DNA from 3 places in the Sphingomonas sp. RS6 genome. Region 1 is predicted to be linked to each of the others. Evidence: predicted binding sites of a transcription regulator. Region 1 holds the regulator's gene; each other region holds the start of a gene.
What was found. The regulator LexA, encoded in region 1, represses DNA repair genes until DNA is damaged. The targets are predictions, from matches to a motif close to GTTCCNCNCTTGTTCT.
Positions count from the first base shown of each region.

Region 1 (6,277 bases):
GCGGCACAAGCCGCATGGCGTGCTGGCTGTGCTCGGCCCCTATAACTTCCCTGCGCATCTGCCCAACGGCCATATCGTGCCCGCGCTGCTCGCGGGCAATGCGGTGGTGTTCAAACCCTCGGAAAAGACCCCGGCGACGGGCGCCTTTCTCGTCGATTGCCTCCATGCCGCCGGCATTCCCGAAGGCTGTGTGCGCCTGCTGGTCGGCGGGCCAGACCAGGGCAAGGCGCTCGCCGGGCACGACGATATCGACGGGCTGTTGTTCACCGGCTCGGCAACCACCGGCATCGCGCTCAACCGCCAGTTCGCCACCCGCCCCGAAAAGATCCTGGCGCTCGAAATGGGCGGCAACAACCCGATTGTGGTCTGGAACACGCCCGATCTCTATTCGGCCGCCGTCCTGACCGTGCAATCGGCGTTCACCACCGCCGGCCAGCGCTGCACCGCCGCGCGCCGCCTGATCGTCGACGAAAAGCTTTTCGAGCCATTGATGGCCGAACTCAACAAGCTGATCGGCCGCCTCATCATCGGCGAGCCGCATGCCGATCCTCAGCCCTTCATGGGGCCGGTGATCGACAATGCCGCCGCCGACATGCTCACCGAAAGCTTCCTCGCGCTCTCGACGATCGGTGGCCGCCCGCTTCGCCACATGGAGCGGCTGATCGAGGGCCGCCCCTTCCTCACCCCGGGCCTGATCGACATGACCGAGGCACGCGAAAAGGTCGATGTCGAACTGTTCGGCCCGGTGCTCCAGCTGTTCCGCGCCACCAGCTTCGAGCAAGCGATCGCCGAGGCGAACGACACCCGTTTCGGCCTCTCCGCCAGCCTAGTGAGCCAGGAACCCCGGCTCTACGATCAGTTCTGGTCCAACATCCGCGCCGGCATCGTCAACTGGAACAAGCCGACCAACGGCGCGAGTTCGGCCGCGCCGTTCGGCGGGATCGGCTGGTCGGGCAATCATCGCCCCAGTGCCTATTATGCAGCGGATTACTGTGCCTATCCGGTGGTCAGCTCCGAATCCGAACAGGCCCGTGCGGCGATGGGGGTCGGCCTTCGCGATGCCTGATCCGGCGCATTAGGCATTTGGCAACCGTCCCGCTTAACCGCCGCTTCAATGGCTTCCCGCCAAAAGAGGGGCGACCGGACGGGAAACAACAATGAACCACGGGCTTGCGTCCGCGACCATCTTCAGTCTCGACGATACCATCCCTGGCCCGGCCCGTCGTGAATTCGCGATCAACGGGCTCGATCTTGCCCTGCTCGAGGATGACGCCTGTGTTCAGGATTGCGCGATCCGCTGGATCGGCCCCAAGGGCGCGGTGCTCGCGGTCGCCGATCCGCTGGCCGAAGACCGGCCGATGACGCTCGTCCTGCCCACCGGCGAGCGGCTGTCCGGCCGCACCGCCTGGTCGCATGGCTGGGAAATGGCCTTCGTCTTCGATCGGGCGATCGACATGGTCGGCGTTCTCGCCCGCAATCTCGCCAGCGTTCCCGCCGAGCGCCGCATGCTCCCCCGAATCGAGCTGCGCCAGACGGTCGGCATCCGCTGGGACGGCCATGTCGAACAGGTGCGGACGCGCAACATCTCCCAGGGCGGCATCGGCATCGAAGTGCGCTCGCCGCTTACGCCGGACACCGCCGTGCAACTCACCGTCGATGGCCTGCGCCCGCTCGACGGAACGGTCCGCTGGGTCGATCAGGGGGCAGCGGGCATCTTGTTCGCTGAGGAGTTGGGCTGGCAGACATTGCTGCCCTGGCTCCGCAGCCTTCAGCGCGATCACCATGCGGTGCCGATGCACGGCAGCGATGGCGACACGCTGCTCGCCGATCCCAAGGCGCTACGGGTCGATTCGCCGGCGCGGGTCCGCGAAGGCGTGCGCTGGTGGAATGTGCGCGTCCGCGCGCTCACCCCCTATCTGGTCGAGTTCGAGGCGCGCCACGCCTTCCGCCCCGGCAGCCAGCTCTGGGTGGCGCTCACCGGGCTTGGCGGCGGTCCGGCCCGCGTGCTGGAAGTCGATCAGCGTCGCGCGCTTTGCGAGTTCCGCCTGCCGCTCCGCGAAAGCGATCTCCACGGATTCTCGGTGCGCGGCACCGCCTGACGGGGCTTGTGTCGCCGGCTTCACCGGGCCAAGCCCCGGAAATGACCGCGCTTCTTCCGATCGCCGATGCCCAGTCGCGCCTGCTCGCGCTGGCGCCCAGCCTGCCCGTCGAACATGTGCCGCTGGCCGAAGCCGCCGGACGGTGGGCGGCGGCGGATGTCGCGGCACTGCGCACGCAGCCTGCGGCGGACCTCTCGGCGATGGACGGGTATGCGATCCGTTTCGACGACATACCCGGTCCGTGGCGGCTGGTCGGCGAAAGCGCGGCCGGCCGGCGGCATCAGGGAATTGTCGCCCCCGGCGAGACGGTGCGGATCTTCACCGGCGCCGCGCTGCCCGACGGGACGGACACGGTCCTGGTCCAGGAGGAGGCCGACGCGGATGGCGACACCATCCGTCTGGCCGGAAACGGGCCTGCCCATCATGGGCGGAATGTCCGCCGCCGCGGACTCGACTTCGAGGCTGGCGAACCGCTGGTTCGCCGGGGCGAACGGCTGACCCCGGCACGACTGGCGCTCCTCGGCGTCGCGGGGATCGCAACCATTGCGGTCCATCGCCGCGTCCGGGTCGCGCTCGCCGCGACGGGCGATGAACTGGTGGCCCCAGGTTCCCCGCTCGGCGACGCCCAGTTGCCCGAAACCAACCGGCTGATGCTCGAGGCGCAGCTTGCCGGCCTCCCGGTCGAAATCGTTGATCTGGGAATCATCCCCGACGATCTCGCCGCGCTCACCCATGCCTTCGCCACCGTCGACGCCGATATCCTCGTCACCACCGGCGGCGCGTCGGTGGGGGATCATGATCTTGTGCGCCCCGCACTCAAGGCGGCGGGCACCACGCTCGATTTCTGGCGGATCGCGCTGCGGCCGGGCAAGCCGATGATGGCGGGGCGACGCGGCACAATGGCGGTGGTGGGGTTGCCGGGAAATCCCGTGTCCGCCTTCGTGACCACCATATTATTCGTCCGGCCGCTCGTCGCCCATGCTGCGGGTGCCGCCGCTCCCTTCCCCATCGAACGCGCGGCCGTGCTCGGCGAACGGATCCCGGCGAACGGCGATCGCACCGATTATCTGCGCGCCGTCGTCGTCGACGGCGCGGTGTTCGCCTCCACCATCCAGGACAGTTCGATGCTGCGCACCCTCGCCCGCAGCAACTGCCTGATCGTGCGGCAGCCCAATGCCCCGGCCGCCGACAAGGGCAGCGAGATTCGCATTCTCGACATCGCTTGACACGGTGCCGGAACATTGCGTAAACGTTCCCAGTCTGTTCTAGACACGGAGGATTGGATGCTCACGCGCAAGCAGCACGAGCTGATCTGTTTCATCGCGGATCGCCTCAACGAAACCGGCGTCTCGCCGTCGTTCGAGGAGATGAAGGAGGCGCTCGACCTCAAATCCAAGTCGGGGGTCCATCGCCTGATCAGTGCGCTGGAGGAACGCGAGTTCATCCGCCGCCTGCCGAACCGTGCCCGCGCGCTCGAAGTGCTGCGCATGCCCGAACGCGGCGAGAAGAAGGCGCCGGCCAAGTCGGCGCGGCCGCTCGTTTCGTCGCCGGCGTCCTCGGTGCCGCCCGCGGCGGCCAATGACGTGCTCGAAATTCCGCTGCATGGCCGCATCGCGGCAGGTACGCCGATCGAAGCGCTCGAAGGCTCGACGATGCTGCCGGTGCCGGCCGCGTTGCTCGGGTCGGGCGAGCATTATGCGCTCGAGGTGGCGGGTGATTCGATGGTCGAAGCCGGCATTCTCGATGGCGATTATGCGCTGATCCGCCGGACGGAGACCGCGCGGGACGGCGAGATCGTCGTCGCGCTGATCGACGAAACGGAGGCGACGCTCAAATTCTTCCGCAAGGAAGGATCGATGATCCGGCTCGATCCAGCCAATCGCGACTATTCGCCGCAGCGCTACCGCCCGGACCAGGTTCGCGTTCAGGGCCGGCTGTCGGGGCTGTTGCGGCGCTACTGATGATGGCGCAGGCGTCGCACGGCGCCTGCATCATCGCACGAGTGTGAACTTTGGCAACTTTGGCAACGTCCGGGTAACGTCTGACGGCTCAGCGTTGGGCCTTCAGTTCCGCTTCGAATGCCTTTTGCGCGGCCGTCACCCGGCGGGGCAGTTCGCCGGGGTCGACAAAGGCCATGGCATCGCCGGCCGCGAGCTTTCTGCGCTTCGCCTTCAGGTCGAACTGCTCGGCGTGGAAGCTCAGGAAGATGTCGGCATGCATTGCCCGCAACTTGGCGAAACTGTTGCGGAAATCGTCCGGCGCGCGGTCATAGCCATGGCCGGGCGTCAAAGGCTGGTCGGCGACGCTGAGGCTGCAGGCGAACAACACCGTCAGCGGCTTGCCGCCCGAGCGGACCTGCGTCGAAAAGCTGGTGCACCCCTTGGTATGCCCGGGGGTCAGGTGCGCGACGATCGCGGTGGTGCCGATGCGGACCGTCTCGCCGTCGGCCAAGGTGCCGTCGACGGCCACGGGTGGCGCGCTCGACAGGTCGGGTCGATAATCGGGATGCCCGGTTTCGAGTGCGGGAATTTCGGCGGCGGCCGCCAGAAGCCGGGCGCCCGTTCGCCGCTTGAGCTCGGCCAGCCCGCCCGAATGGTCCCAATGGGCGTGGTTGATCAGCAGGATCTTCACGTCCTTCAGTCGAAAGCCGAGCTTTTCGATGTTGGCGGCGATCAACGGGGCGCTCTCGGCCATCCCGCCATCGATCAGGATATGGCCCTGCGGGCTGGTGATCAGATAGGCCGAAATGCCCGCGGTGCCGACATAGTGGATATTGCCGATGATCCGGAACGGCGCGGTCGGCCGATTCCACTCGGCGCGGACCCGGGCCCAGTCGGCCTGTTGTGCCGATGCGGCCGGCGCGGCGAATGCGGCCAGCAGCGCGGCAGCGGCATGGGAAAGGTTCACGGTCGACTCGCTCTGCTTTGCTCGAACCGCGGCTTGACGGTCGGCGGATGGATCCAGGGATGCGCCGTATCCGATCTGACCGTCCGGACGCCAGCGGTCCGTAGGTTGATCGCGACTCCGCCGCTGCGTTCGAGCGCCGGTCGATCGAGTTTCTGCCACCGTGGCTTGCATGGTGGCGGAAGGCGGCGGTCGCTGACGACGATGTCACTGGCTGCGCACAGCCGGATCAGTTGCGGCCAGTCGATCGCATAGCTGCTGCGCGTCGCCGCGATTCGCCAGCGCCGCCCGCCCGCACGATGCTCGACGATGCAGGCGTCGGCACTGCAGCGCGCCTCGGGGCGCTCGGTCATCAGTTGCAGATGCTCGGGCTCGACGCCGCCATTTTCGCCCAGCGTCGCCCGCGTGAAATCGCCGGCCCGGTCGCGAAGCAGCGCCCATGCGCCGTCGGGCATCCGGATGGCCAGATGACGTCCGTCACCCGTCACCAATAGGTCGGGCGACGGGCTGGCGAGGCCCCAGGCGGCGCCCAGCGTGAACGGCACCAGTCCGGCGAATCGGAGCCCGGTGCGCCACAAGCCGATCCAGAGGCCGCCGAACACCATCAGCACAAAGGCACCGGCCGGCATCGCCGGCAGCGTCGCCAGCGCTCCCGGTGCAGATGCGGCGGTGTGGGCGAGTGCAAGAAGCAGCGCAAGCGCCTTGCTCACCAGCCACCACAGCGGCGCGCCGAGCCCGACCAGATCGAGAAACAGGGCCAGCGCCTCGGCCGGCATCACCACGAAGGTCGTCAGCGGGATCGCCACGATATTTGCCAGCGCGCCGTACAGGCCCGCCTTGTGGAAATGGAACAGCGCGATCGGCATCAGGGCAAGCTCGACGACAATGCCTGTAAGCAGCAGCGATGCGGCACCGCGCAGAAGCCGCACCGCCCTGCCCTCCTCCCGGCGCTCGAACCAGCGGCGCATGCGGGGCGACTCGTGCAGCACCACGATGGCGGTGACCGCCGCGAAACTGAGCTGGAAGCTGGGGCCGATCAGTGCCTCCGGCCAGAACAGCAGCACAACCGTCGCGCCGGCGGCGACAAGGCGCAGCGTTAGCGCCTCGCGGCCCAGAGCGATCGCCAGCAGGACCAGCAGCGCCGCGATGCAAGAGCGGATCGTGGGCACCTGCGCGCCAGTGAGCCAGGTATAGCCGATCGCCGCCAGCGCGCCCGCGCCCGCCGCGACAAGCGGGAGCCGCCAGCGGAGCGCCAGCGTCGGGCTGAGGGCGAG
Region 1 is NZ_JBTMWM010000003.1:239,192-245,468, forward strand. It holds gene astD (succinylglutamate-semialdehyde dehydrogenase) at 1-1,066, shown strand, start outside; gene ACX40Y_RS08335 (PilZ domain-containing protein) at 1,158-2,099, shown strand; gene ACX40Y_RS08340 (molybdopterin molybdotransferase MoeA) at 2,141-3,325, shown strand; gene lexA (transcriptional repressor LexA) at 3,383-4,060, shown strand; gene bla (subclass B3 metallo-beta-lactamase) at 4,149-5,006, opposite strand; gene ACX40Y_RS08355 (ComEC/Rec2 family competence protein) at 5,003-6,277, opposite strand, start outside.

Region 2 (6,277 bases), on a different contig from region 1:
GGTTGATCTCGATGCCGAGGAAATTCTCGGGCGTGATCGTATGGCCTTCCAGCTCGGCCAGATAGCGCTCGTCGCCCAGCGCATCGAGCAGTTCGAGCACTTCGCCCTCCAGCTCCTTCATCCGCGCCATCGCGACATAGAGGAAGTTGCCGGTGCCGCAGGCGGGGTCGAGCACCTTGGTCGCGGCCAATTTGGTGTGGAACGTCTCGACGATCCGCCGCGCCTCCTCGCGCTCGCCCGCTTCGGCGGCCAGCGTCGCGGCGGTGCGGGCGCCTTCCCAATCGGCGCGCAGCGGCTCCAGGATGGTCGGCCCCACCAGCCGCTCGACATAGGCGCGCGGGGTATAGTGCGCGCCCAGCTTGGCGCGCTCCTTCGTGTTCAGCGCGCGTTCCAGCAGCGTACCGAAAATCGCCGGCTCCACCTGTCGCCAGTCGGCGGCGGCGGCGGCGATCAGGATGTCGATCTCCTTGCTCGTGACCGGCAGCGCCGTCGTGTCCTTGAACAGATAGCCGTTGAACCGGCGGACCGTCTCGCCCGCCTCGCCCAGCCCGAAGGCAAGGCCGCCCTTGTCCATCGCCTCCCACAGCTGGCTCAATTGCTGCGGCAGCAGTTCGGGCCGCTCGCGGGTCTTCTTGAGCAGCGCGCTGAAGCTCTTCTTCGGGATCAGCCCGGTATCTTCGGCGAACATCGTGAACAGCAACCGCATCAGGAACGCGGCGACACGGTCCGCATTCTGTTCGCGCGCCTCGATGTCCTTGGCCAGTTCGGCGAGCAGCGTGGCGATCTCGCGGGTGACGCGCGCCGCCTCTGCCGAGGGGTCGAGCGCCATCGGCGTCGTCCACACCGCCGCCAGCCGCTTGCGCACCTCCGCGTCGCGCAGGTCGTCCAGCGTGATGCGGTATCGCCGCCGGTCGGGGAACGGGGCGTAGCCTTTGCCGCTGCGCTGGAAATCGGCATAGACGTCGATGCAGTATCCGACATCGGTGACCAGCAGGAACGGCGGCCAGCCATGGTCGCGCGGCAGGTTCTTGGCATAGCCTTCGGCCTGGCTGGCGGCGCGCTGCATCGCGCCGGTCCATTGGCCGGTGCCGCGCTTGGCCATGCCGCGCTTGAACCGGTCGATCGCGGTCTGGCCGAAAAAGTCGCGCATCGCGGCATTTTCGCCCGCATCGACGGCGGCGATGTCGGCGGCGCTGCCCTGCTTGGCCTCCAGGATGAAGCAGTCGCGCTTGTAACAGTCGATCCAGCCATTGGTCGGCGGCGCGTCGATCTCGTTCTTGATGACGTGGCGCTCGAACACATAATCGTTGCGCTGCGTGTCGGATAGCGTCGGCTGGGGCGGCTCGACCCCCAGCAGGTGGCACAGGTCGCTGACGAACAGCTGCGTGTTCGCGCGTTCATTGCCGCCCGAAACCTGCCACTTGGCGATAAACTCGTCGATGGTCACGGCATCTCCCCCGCCCTTCTTTGGCGGTGAAACGCCCTCACCTCAAGCACCTGCGGCACTTCCCCCCGCCTCGTCCGTTCAGCCCGGCATGGACGAAAGCATCGCCACGCTCACCGCCCGGATGCACGAAGCCGCCGAGGCGATGGAGTATGAGGAGGCGCGGCGGCTGCGCGATCGGATCGCGTTGCTGCGCGGCGGGGCGGATGGCGATGCGGCGGCGGCGGCCGATACGCGCGGGCTCACCCGGCAACAGCCCGGCGCGATGGGCCTCGGCACCAGCCGCGCCCGCCCCGCGCCCCCGCCCGGCTGGACGCCCCCGCCCAAGCCCGATCCGATGACCGCCGGGCGCAATCGCCGGGGGCGGTGAACGCGGCGAGGATTGGCGCTCAGCCCTCGGCGGGCGCCGGTGACGCGCCGGGCGTCGGCGTCGCATCCGGCACGGGCGCGCCTCCCGGTGTCGGGCTCGCGGACGGTGTCGGCGTCGGGGTCGGTGTCGGGGTGGGCTGCGGTAACGGCAGCGAGCCATTGGCGATCGGCGCATCCTCCTGCGGGTCCGATCCCTGCGTGAAGCGATACGGGCGGGGCCGGGGCTGGAAGCCGATCGCATTGCACGATGTTTGCCGGATGCCCTGACTTGTCTTCAAATCCCCGCCGTTGCCGCTGAAGCTCAGTGCGACGCAATCCGCCGCGATGCCGCGCATCAGCATCAGGAACGCGCGCGGGCGGATCGTGGCCCATTTCAGGTCGCCGGCGCTGATCTCGTCAGGGTTGCTGAACAGGTCGTTTTCCGAAAGCCCCAGGCACTTGGCCGCCTGCACCACCGTCATCTCCGCGGCGTCGAACCGGCCTACGCCCCCTCGACACGCCTCGACGCCCGCCGCCACCGTCTCCAGCCCCGAACGATAGCGGGCGAAGCCGACATGCATCCCGCCGGCGATCGCCCCGGCCGCGCGCGCCGCGTTCCACGCCGCGCCCATCACATTGCCCTTGCTCACATCCTCCAGAAACTTGCGCGCGCGCTCGGCGGGCAGCGCGGCGAGCATCACCTTGATGATCCGCGCCTCGATCAGCGGAATGTTCGCCTCGAAATTCTCATAGAATCCGCTGCAACCGGCATCGCTGTCATAATCGACGGCGATGGGCGTCGGGCTGGGCGCCGGTGATGGCGTGGGCGTGGGCGTGGGCGTGGGCGTGGGCGTCGGCGCTGCGCTGGGCATTGGGGCCGGGCGGTCCGGATCGGTGGTCCGGCACGCGCCCTCGAACAGGTCGGCGGCGGCATAGTTGATCTCGTCTGCCGCGCTTTCGAGCAGCTGGGCAAAGACGTCGCCGTCCTGGCCGCTCACCGTCGTGCGCCCCATGTCGGCGGCCATCGCCAGGATGATCGTCGCGCGAAGCAGCGTCAGCCGCTTCGATTGCGATGCATTGAACGTCCGCTTGTCGAGGATGTGGCCGGGATAGCCGCCGGTGTACCGCGTTTCCTTGACGATGACGGTGCAACCCGGCGTCACCAGGATCGCCGCCGCCGCTATGGCGGTCACAATGCGCTTCATTTGCCTGTCCCCCAAAAGGCCAATGCAGCGACACGCAACCTGCTGCGATTATTTGCGTCTGTTGTCGGTTTTTCTTGTTGTCCGCAAGCCGTTTCTTCACCGGTCCGACAGCGCCCATCCCTCCCCTTGCGGACAGGTGGCGGATGCGCGTGCCGCTTCCTATCTCCCCTCTGGAACTCCGTTCAGAACAAAGCTAGAACCCTCACTCATGGCACTCACCACGATCTCCGTCCGCGGCGCGCGCGAGCACAACCTCAAGGGCGTCGACATCGACATTCCCCGCGACACGCTGACGGTGATCACCGGGCTGTCGGGGTCGGGCAAGTCGAGCCTCGCCTTCGACACCATCTATGCCGAGGGGCAGCGCCGCTATGTCGAATCGCTCTCGGCCTATGCGCGCCAGTTCCTCGAGCTGATGCAGAAGCCCAATGTCGAGCATATCGAGGGCCTCAGCCCCGCCATCTCGATCGAGCAGAAGACCACCAGCCGCAACCCGCGCTCGACGGTGGCGACGGTCACCGAGATCTACGATTACATGCGCCTGCTCTGGGCGCGGGTCGGCGTGCCCTACTCCCCCGCCACCGGCCTGCCGATCGCCGCGCAGACGGTAAGCCAGATGGTCGACCGCGTGCTCGCGCTGCCCGAGGGTACCCGGCTGCTGCTGCTCGCCCCCGTGGTGCGCGGGCGCAAGGGCGAGTATCGCAAGGAACTCGCCGAGTGGCAGAAGGCCGGCTTCAGCCGCGTCCGCATCGACGGCGAGATGTATCTGATCGAGGAAGCCCCGGCGCTCGACAAGAAGTTCAAGCACGACATCGAGGTGGTGGTCGATCGCCTGGTGGTGCGCGACGACATCGCCACCCGGCTGGCCGAAAGCTTCGAGACCGCGCTCAAGCTGGCCGAGGGGCTGGCCTATGTCGACCTGGTGGACGCCGTCGTTCCCGGCCGCGAGGACGAGGCCAGTTCGGGCGGCGCGATGAAGGGCGCGGGCATCCCGCCGAACCGCATCGTCTTCTCGGAGAAGTTCGCCTGCCCGGTCTCCGGCTTCACCATCCCCGAAATCGAGCCGCGGCTGTTCTCGTTCAACGCCCCCCAGGGCGCCTGCCCGGCGTGCGACGGCCTCGGCGAGAAGCTCGAGTTCGACGAGGACCTTGTCGTCCCCAACCACGATCTCAGCATCAAGAAGGGCGCGGTGGTGCCCTGGGCCAAGTCCAACCCGCCCTCGCCCTATTACATGCAGGTGCTGGGCAGCCTCGCCCGCGAGTTCGGCTTCAGCCTCGATACGCCGTGGAAGGACCTGCCCGGCGAAGTGAAGCTCATCATCCTCCACGGCACCGGCGGCAAGCCGGTCACCCTCACCTTCATCGACGGCCGCAAGAGCTACGACGTCAAGAAGCCGTTCGAGGGCGTGATCGGCAACCTCAACCGCCGCATGCTGCAGACCGAAAGCGCCTGGATGCGCGAGGAGCTGGGCAAGTACCAGGCGTCGCACCCCTGCGAGGTGTGCGGCGGCGCGCGCCTCAAGCCCGAGGCGCTGGCGGTGAAGGTCGCCGGGCAGGACATCGCTTATGCCACCCGCCTCTCGGTGGTCGACGCGCTCGGCTTCTTCCAGACGCTGCCCGAGACCTTCACGCCCCAGCAGCGCGAGATCGCCCGCGCGATCCTCAAGGAAATCGACGAGCGGCTCGGCTTCCTCAACAATGTCGGGCTCGACTATCTCAACCTCGATCGAACCTCCGGCACCTTGTCCGGCGGCGAGAGCCAGCGCATCCGCCTCGCCAGCCAGATCGGCAGCGGGCTGTCGGGCGTGCTCTACGTGCTCGACGAGCCCTCGATCGGCCTGCACCAGCGCGACAACGACATGCTGCTCGCCACGCTCAAGCGCCTCCGCGACCTCGGCAACACCGTGCTCGTCGTCGAGCATGACGAGGATGCGATCCGCACCGCCGACTATGTGATCGACATGGGGCCGGGCGCCGGCGTCCATGGCGGCGAGATCGTCGCCAAGGGTACGCTCGACGAGGTGCTCGCCACCGAAGGCAGCATCACCGCCGACTATCTCAACGGCACCCGCGAAGTCGCCGTGCCGCCCAAGCGCCGCAAGGGCAATGGCAAGAAGATCACCGTCCACAACGCCACCGCCAACAACCTGAAGGGCGTGACGGCCAGCATCCCGCTCGGCACCTTCACCTGCATCACCGGCGTCTCGGGCTCGGGCAAGTCCAGCTTCACGCTCGACACGCTCTACGCCTCGGCGGCGCGCCAGCTCAACGGCGCGCGCCTGCTCGCCGGCAAGCACGACAGGATCACCGGGCTCGAGCATTGCGACAAGGTGATCGACATCGACCAGTCGCCGATCGGCCGCACCCCGCGCTCGAACCCGGCGACCTATACCGGCGCCTTCACCAACATCCGCGACTGGTTCGCCGGCCTCCCCGAGGCGCAGGCGCGCGGCTACAAGCCCGGCCGGTTCAGCTTCAACGTCAAGGGCGGCCGGTGCGAGGCGTGCCAGGGCGACGGCGTGCTCAAGATCGAGATGCACTTCCTCCCCGACGTCTATGTCACCTGCGACGTGTGCCACGGCGCGCGCTACAATCGCGAGACGCTGGAGGTGAAGTTCAAGGGCAAGTCGATCGCCGACGTGCTCGACATGACGGTGGAAGACGCGGTCGAGTTCTTCAAGGCCGTGCCCCCGATCCGCGACCGCATGGCGATGCTCGCCGAAGTGGGCCTCGGCTATGTGAAGGTCGGCCAGCAGGCGACGACGCTGTCGGGCGGCGAGGCGCAGCGGGTGAAGCTCGCCAAGGAACTGGCGCGCCGCGCCACCGGGCAGACGCTGTACATCCTCGACGAACCCACCACGGGCCTGCACTTCGAGGATGTGCGCAAGCTATTGGAAGTGCTCCACGCGCTGGTCGAGCAGGGCAACACGGTGGTGGTGATCGAGCACAATCTCGACGTCATCAAGACCGCCGACTGGATCCTCGACCTGGGGCCCGAAGGCGGCGTGAAGGGCGGCGAGATCGTCGCCGAAGGCACGCCGGAGCAGGTGGCGAAGGTGGCGGGTAGTTACACCGGGCGGTATCTGGCGCCGTTGCTCAAGCCGCGGAAGGCGAAGGCGGGGAAGGTGGCGGCGGAGTGAGCTTCATAGGGGGATTAAGACAGTGGATGCCGCAAAGGAACTCTATTTAGCGTCGGATACGATGGGTGACGCGATCAAAGATTTTGAGGCCTCGATATCGCAGGATAAAATAGTTAAACTCACTGAGGTCTGCGCCGCTAT
Region 2 is NZ_JBTMWM010000002.1:424,081-430,357, reverse strand. It holds gene ACX40Y_RS06875 (class I SAM-dependent DNA methyltransferase) at 1-1,447, opposite strand, end outside; gene ACX40Y_RS06870 (UvrB/UvrC motif-containing protein) at 1,536-1,814, shown strand; gene ACX40Y_RS06865 (hypothetical protein) at 1,834-2,997, opposite strand; gene uvrA (excinuclease ABC subunit UvrA) at 3,206-6,136, shown strand; gene ACX40Y_RS06855 (TIR domain-containing protein) at 6,198-6,277, shown strand, end outside.
Region 2: uvrA (excinuclease ABC subunit UvrA) is a predicted target of LexA. The motif match lies at 3,182-3,197, and genes of this name have one in related genera.

Region 3 (6,277 bases), on a different contig from region 1:
GGCCGGACGGCACGTTGACCGCCGCGACGCCGCTCGCGCTGCCGCGCGCCAGCTATATCCACGATTTCACTGCCACCGCACGGCATCTGGTGCTGGTGCTCCAGCCCTGGGTGCAGGGGCCGGGCCATCCACCCTATCTCAACCTGCTCCAGTGGCAGCCCGAAAAGGGCACCCAGGTGCTGGTGGTCGACAAGGACGATCCGACGCGCACCCAGCTGTTCGAGCTGCCGAGCTTCAGCTTCTTTCATCTCGGCGACGCCTGGGAAGAGAGGGACGGCACGATCCGGTTCGACGGATGCTTCACGTCGGACCCCAGCTTCGCCGTGGACGAGGCGCGGGACATGCTGGTCGGCACGCTGCGCCCCCTGCCCCATGCCGAACTGACGATGGTGGTGCTGCATCCGGATGGCCGCGCTGAGCTGCTGAAAAGCGGCGCGGCAGGCGAATTTCCGCAGACTGATCGCCGGATGGCCGGGCTCGCCCGCCGCTATACCAGCTTTTCGGGGCTGTACGGCACGGGCAATCCCTTTGCCCAGGGCGTCGGCCGGTTCGACTGGCAGCGCGGCGTGGCGGACAGCTTCCGCTTCGGCCCGGAGCAGCTGGTCGAGGAGTTTCTGTTCGTCCCGCGCGGGCAGGCGGAGGGCGATGGCTGGCTGGTCGGCACCACGCTCAACCTCGCGGCACGCGCGACCGAGCTGCACGTCCTCGATGCGCGTCGCATCGCGGCGGGACCGGTGTGCAGCTGGCGAAGCGACGTGGCGCTGCCGGTCGGCTTCCACGGCACTTTCCGTTCCGCCTGAGCCGGTCTAGGCTGTTCGCCGAACGATCGGACATGGGGGGCGGAATGCGGCGATTGGCCTTGGGCGTGGCGGCGATGCTGGTGGCAACAAGCCCGGCGGCGGCACAAACGAACATCGAGGAAGTGTCCGCCGATCAGCTGCGCGCCGAACTGGCGGCGGGCCGCACGACCAGCGTCGCGCTGACCGAGGCCTATCTCGCCCGCATCGCCGCGATCGACCGTGAAGGCCCGACGCTGCGATCGGTGATCGCGATCAGCCCCGATGCCCGCGCGCAGGCGATGGCAAGCGACGCCCGGCGCAAGGCCGGCAAGCCGCTTGGCCCGATCGACGGCCTGCCGGTGCTGATCAAGGACAATATCGAAACCCGCGAACTGCCCACTACGGCGGGCAGCCTGGCGCTGAAGGACAACGCCACCGGCCGCGACGCGCCGGTGGTGGCGCTGCTGCGCGCGCAGGGAGCGGTGATCCTGGGCAAGACCAACCTCAGCGAATGGGCCAATATCCGCTCCAGCCAGTCGATGAGCGGCTGGAGTGCGGTCGGCGGGCTGGTGCGCAATCCCTATGCGCTCGATCGCTCCGCTTGCGGATCTTCGAGCGGATCGGGCGCAGCGGTGGCCGCCAGCCTTGCCGCGTTCGCGGTCGGCACCGAGACCGATGGCTCGGTGGTCTGCCCCTCGGCGATGAACGGGCTGGTCGGGCTCAAGCCGACCCTGGGGCTGGTCAGCCGCACCCATGTGGTGCCGATCAGCCACAGCCAGGATACGCCGGGGCCGATGGCGCGCAGCGTGCGCGATGTCGCGCTGCTGTTCGCGGCAATGATCGGCGAGGATCCGGCGGACCCCGCCACCAAGGGAGCGAACGCCCATCGCCGCGACTATGCCGCGACGCTGTCGCCGGACGCGCTGCGCGGCATGCGGATCGGCTATTGGCGGCCGGACATGGCAGCGGACCTCGCCGCCCGGTTCGATGCGGCGCTCGATCAGCTGCGTGCGGGCGGCGCGACGCTGGTCGAGGTCAAGTTACCCGCGCTGGACGGGCTGGGCGATGCCGAAGGGCTGGTGCTCTATACCGAGCTCAAGGCCGATCTCGCCGCTTATCTCGCCACGGTGCCGGCGACGGTGAAGGTCCGCACCCTCGCCGACGTGATCGCGTTCAACGACGCCCATCGCGAAGCCGAGATGCCGTTCTTCGGCCAGGACACGTTCGTGAAGGCCGAGGCCACGGCCGGCCTCGACGATCCGGCCTATCGCGCCGCGCGGGCAACGTCGCAGCGACTGGCAGGGCCGGAGGGGATCGACGCGATGCTCAAGGCGGGCAATGTCCAGCTGCTCGTCACCCCCACTTATGGCACGCCGTGGCTCAGCGATCCGGCGCATGGCGACCAGTTCGTCGGCCCGTCGGCCAGCGAACTGCCGGCGGTGTCCGGCTATCCGCACCTCACCGTGCCGATGGGGCTGGTAAACGGCCTGCCCGCAGGGTTGTCGTTCATCGGCACCGCCTATTCGGACGGGCTTCTGCTGCGCGCCGGCTATGCCTATGAACAGTCGAGCAAGGCGCGGGTCGCGCCCGGCTACCGGCCGACGATCCCCGCCGATCTGGGACGGCGCACGCTCAGGTGAAGCGGCGCGCGACCGCGACGATCACTTGTCGAGCTCGAGCAGTTCCTCGCGGACGTGGATCGCGCGCAGCGACATGCGCACCTCGACCAGGAAATAGACGAGCCCTGAAATCAGCAGCAGCATCGACACGATGAACGCCACCGCGACCCAGATGCCGACATGCAGATTGGCGAGGCGCGAGATGAACATCAGCGCGACGACGAGGCAGATTGCCAGCGCGCTGGCGGTGCAGAGAAAGATCGCGTTGTTGATGACCGAGATACGGCGATCGATGATCCGCAATTCCCAGACATGGCGCTCATGCTCGGGCCCGCTGGAGCGGGGATGCAGTTCCTCGATCGAGCGCGCGCGATCGACGATGCGCGCCAGCCGCCCGACCATCGTGTTGAGAAACGCACCGATGCCGGCGAGCAAAAACACCGGCGCGATGGCCGCCTGGATCGTTTCGGAAACGGTCGAGAGATAGGGGCCTTCCATCATTTGCCTTTATTGCGGGGCGCGGCGCGGCTGTGCAAGCGGCAAGCCGGTAACGCCCTGCGAGCGCAAAGGTCGCACCAATGCCGGGGTTGACAGGCGGGACCGGACGACGGTTGGCCGCGCCCGATTCCTCCCCCAAAATTTATTTTGGGTTCGGCGTTCGTTCCCTTGCCTTTCGTGAACGCAAGGAAAGTCCGCGCGTCGCGGCCGATGGAGCGACCTGGCCGCGCCACGAACCGAGTCATTTCAGCGATGAACCGTTGCGTTCATTGGTGATTTACGCTCTTGTGCCCGAACTCGGATTGGCACAATCTGTAGTGGTCGCACCAAGGGGCAAGCCCAAGCGCTAGTAAATCGGCAACCGCATAGCCATTTGCGGGCCGGAAACGTGCGCGCCGGGCGCCGGGCCGATGGACACTTTTTGTTCTCGCGCAAACCGGCTGGTGCTACCATCGCTAACGTGCCCCGAGTCGGTTGTTGCGTAAGCAGGAAACAGGGGTCCGAGTCATGGAATTCAGAGATAGTGAGACCAGCGTGAACGAGACCGCCACCATCGAAGCCGCCCCCGCCAGCACGGCGCTCGACAGCAAGGCGATCGCGCCGCAGCCCTATCCGGTCGAGGTCGATCATGCGCGCGACGCGCTGCTCACCGATTTCGGCAAGGAGACGCTGAAGGACCGCTACCTCCTTCCCGGCGAAAGCTATCAGGACCTGTTCGTTCGCGTCGCCTCGGCCTATGCCGACGACCAGGCGCACGCGCAGCGCCTGTACGACTATATCTCCAAGCTGTGGTTCATGCCGGCTACCCCGGTGCTGTCGAACGGCGGCACGGGGCGCGGCCTGCCGATCAGCTGCTACCTCAACTCGGTGCCGGACAGCCTGGACGGCATCGTCCAGACCTGGAACGAGAATGTCTGGCTCGCGTCACGCGGCGGCGGCATCGGCACCTACTGGGGCAGCGTGCGCGGCATCGGCGAGCCGGTGGGCCTGAACGGCAAGACCAGCGGCATCATCCCCTTCGTCCGCGTGATGGATTCGCTGACGCTGGCGATCTCGCAGGGCTCGCTGCGCCGCGGTTCGGCGGCCTGCTATCTCGACATCTCGCACCCCGAGATCGAAGAGTTCCTCGAGATCCGCAAGCCCTCGGGCGACTTCAATCGCAAGGCGCTCAACCTGCACCACGGCGTGCTGATCCCCGACGCGTTCATGGAAGCGGTGCGCGACGGTGCCGAATGGCAGCTGAAGAGCCCGAAGGATGGCTCGGTCCGCGCCACTGTCGACGCGCGCGCGCTGTTCCAGAAGCTGGTCGAGACCCGCCTCGCCACCGGCGAGCCGTATATCGTATTCTCGGATCACGTGAACTCGACGATGCCGAAGCATCACCGCGATCTGGGCCTTAAGGTCTCGACCTCGAACCTGTGCTCGGAGATCACGCTGCCGACCGGCACCGATCACCTCGGCAACGATCGCACCGCCGTGTGCTGCCTCTCCTCGCTCAACCTCGAAACCTGGGACGAGTGGAGCAAGGACAAGCGCTTCATCGAGGACGTGATGCGCTTCCTCGACAATGTGCTGACCGACTATATCGAGCGCGCGCCCGACGAGATGGCGCGTGCCCGCTATTCGGCGATGCGCGAGCGTTCGGTCGGCCTGGGCGTGATGGGCTTCCACTCGTTCCTCCAGGCGCGCGGCCTGCCGTTCGAAGGCGCGATGGCGAAGAGCTGGAACCTGCGGATCTTCAAGCACATCAACGCCCAGGTGAACGAAGCGTCGATGACGCTGGCGGTCGAGCGCGGCCCCTGCCCCGACGCCGCCGACATGGGCGTGATGGAGCGGTTCAGCTGCAAGATGGCGATCGCGCCGACCGCGTCGATCTCGATCATCTGCGGCGGCACCAGCGCCTGCATCGAACCGATCCCGGCGAACATCTATACCCACAAGACGCTCAGCGGCTCCTTCTCGGTGCGCAACCCGTATCTGGAGAAGCTGCTGAAGGACAAATCGAAGAATTCCGACGCGGTGTGGAATTCGATTCTCGAACAGGGCGGCTCGGTCCAGCACCTCGACTTCCTGACCCAGGAAGAAAAGGACTGCTACAAGACCAGCTTCGAAATCGACCAGCGCTGGATCCTCGAACTGGCGGGCGACCGCGCGCCGTTCATCGACCAGGCGCAGTCGCTCAACCTGTTCATCCCGGCGGACGTGGAGAAGTGGGACCTGCTGATGCTCCACTTCCGCGCCTGGGAACTGGGCATCAAGTCGCTCTATTATCTGCGCTCCAAGTCGGTGCAGCGCGCCGGCTTCGCGGGCGGGGTCGAGGCCGACAATACGATCGAGAAGCCCAAATTCGATCTGGGCGAGACGACCGATTACGACGAATGCCTGGCGTGTCAGTGAGCAAACGGGATGGAAGAGCGGCGCATCCCTGAAAACCCCTCTCCCCTTGTGGGAGAGGGAGGGGCCCGCGCTGCGCAGCAGCGTGGGAGGGTGAGGGGGACAGGTGGAAGCCGGCCCCGCGGCAATGCCGAAGGCCTCACCAAGCGCCAGCAACTCCCCGCCGCCACCGTTGCCCGCTCGCGTGCCAATCGCCGCAACGCAGGACCGGTGGAACGTCATTTATGGGCAGCGCTGCGCCGCGCGCTCCCGCACGCAAGATTTCGCAGGCAAGTGCCAATGGGTGTCTATCACGCCGATTTCTGTTCGCATGGCGCGAAGCTGATCGTCGAAGTCGACGATGCGACGCATGCCGTGCGTCGGGACCGCGATGCGATGCGCACGCGGTTTTTGAAACGCGAGGGCTATCGGGTGCTGCGTTTCTGGAACAACGAGGTGATGACCAACCTCGACGGCGTGCTCGCGGAGATTGCGCGGCACGTGGATGCCGGAGGGCAGGAATGAACCCGTGTCCCCCTCACCCTTCCCACCGCCTCCGGCGGCGGGCCCCTTCCCTCTCCCACAAGGGGAGAGGGAGTGGTGCGCCTCTGCTCCCTCTCCCCTTGTGGGAGAGGGAGGGAGCGGCGAAGCCGCGGAAGGGTGAGGGGGACTCACGCCTTCCGCTTAACGCCTCAAGCCTCTTCTTCGAACAGCTCGACCGCGACATCGGCGTTGGCCGACAGGCGCACCTTGTCGCCTTCGACCTCGGCGACGAGGCCGCCGGCGATGTAATGATGATGCCCTTCATGGCTGCCGGTGGCGCCTTCGACCTGCGCACCCGAGTCCTTCTTGGTGAGCTTGATGCGGTCGCCCTCGACATGATCGACGGTGCCGACATGGACGCCGTCGGCGCCGATGACTTCCATATGCTCCTTGATCGCGCTCAGATCTGCCATGGGTATTCTCCTGCTAGGGGTTCGCGCACGGAACGCACGCGCTCGCGAAACG
Region 3 is NZ_JBTMWM010000001.1:424,404-430,680, forward strand. It holds gene ACX40Y_RS01985 (carotenoid oxygenase family protein) at 1-800, shown strand, start outside; gene ACX40Y_RS01990 (amidase) at 845-2,419, shown strand; gene ACX40Y_RS01995 (DUF2721 domain-containing protein) at 2,441-2,896, opposite strand; gene ACX40Y_RS02000 (ribonucleoside-diphosphate reductase subunit alpha) at 3,404-5,293, shown strand; gene ACX40Y_RS02005 (endonuclease domain-containing protein) at 5,303-5,794, shown strand; gene ACX40Y_RS02010 (DUF2171 domain-containing protein) at 5,962-6,225, opposite strand.
Region 3: ACX40Y_RS02000 (ribonucleoside-diphosphate reductase subunit alpha) is a predicted target of LexA. The motif match lies at 3,173-3,188, and genes of this name have one in related genera.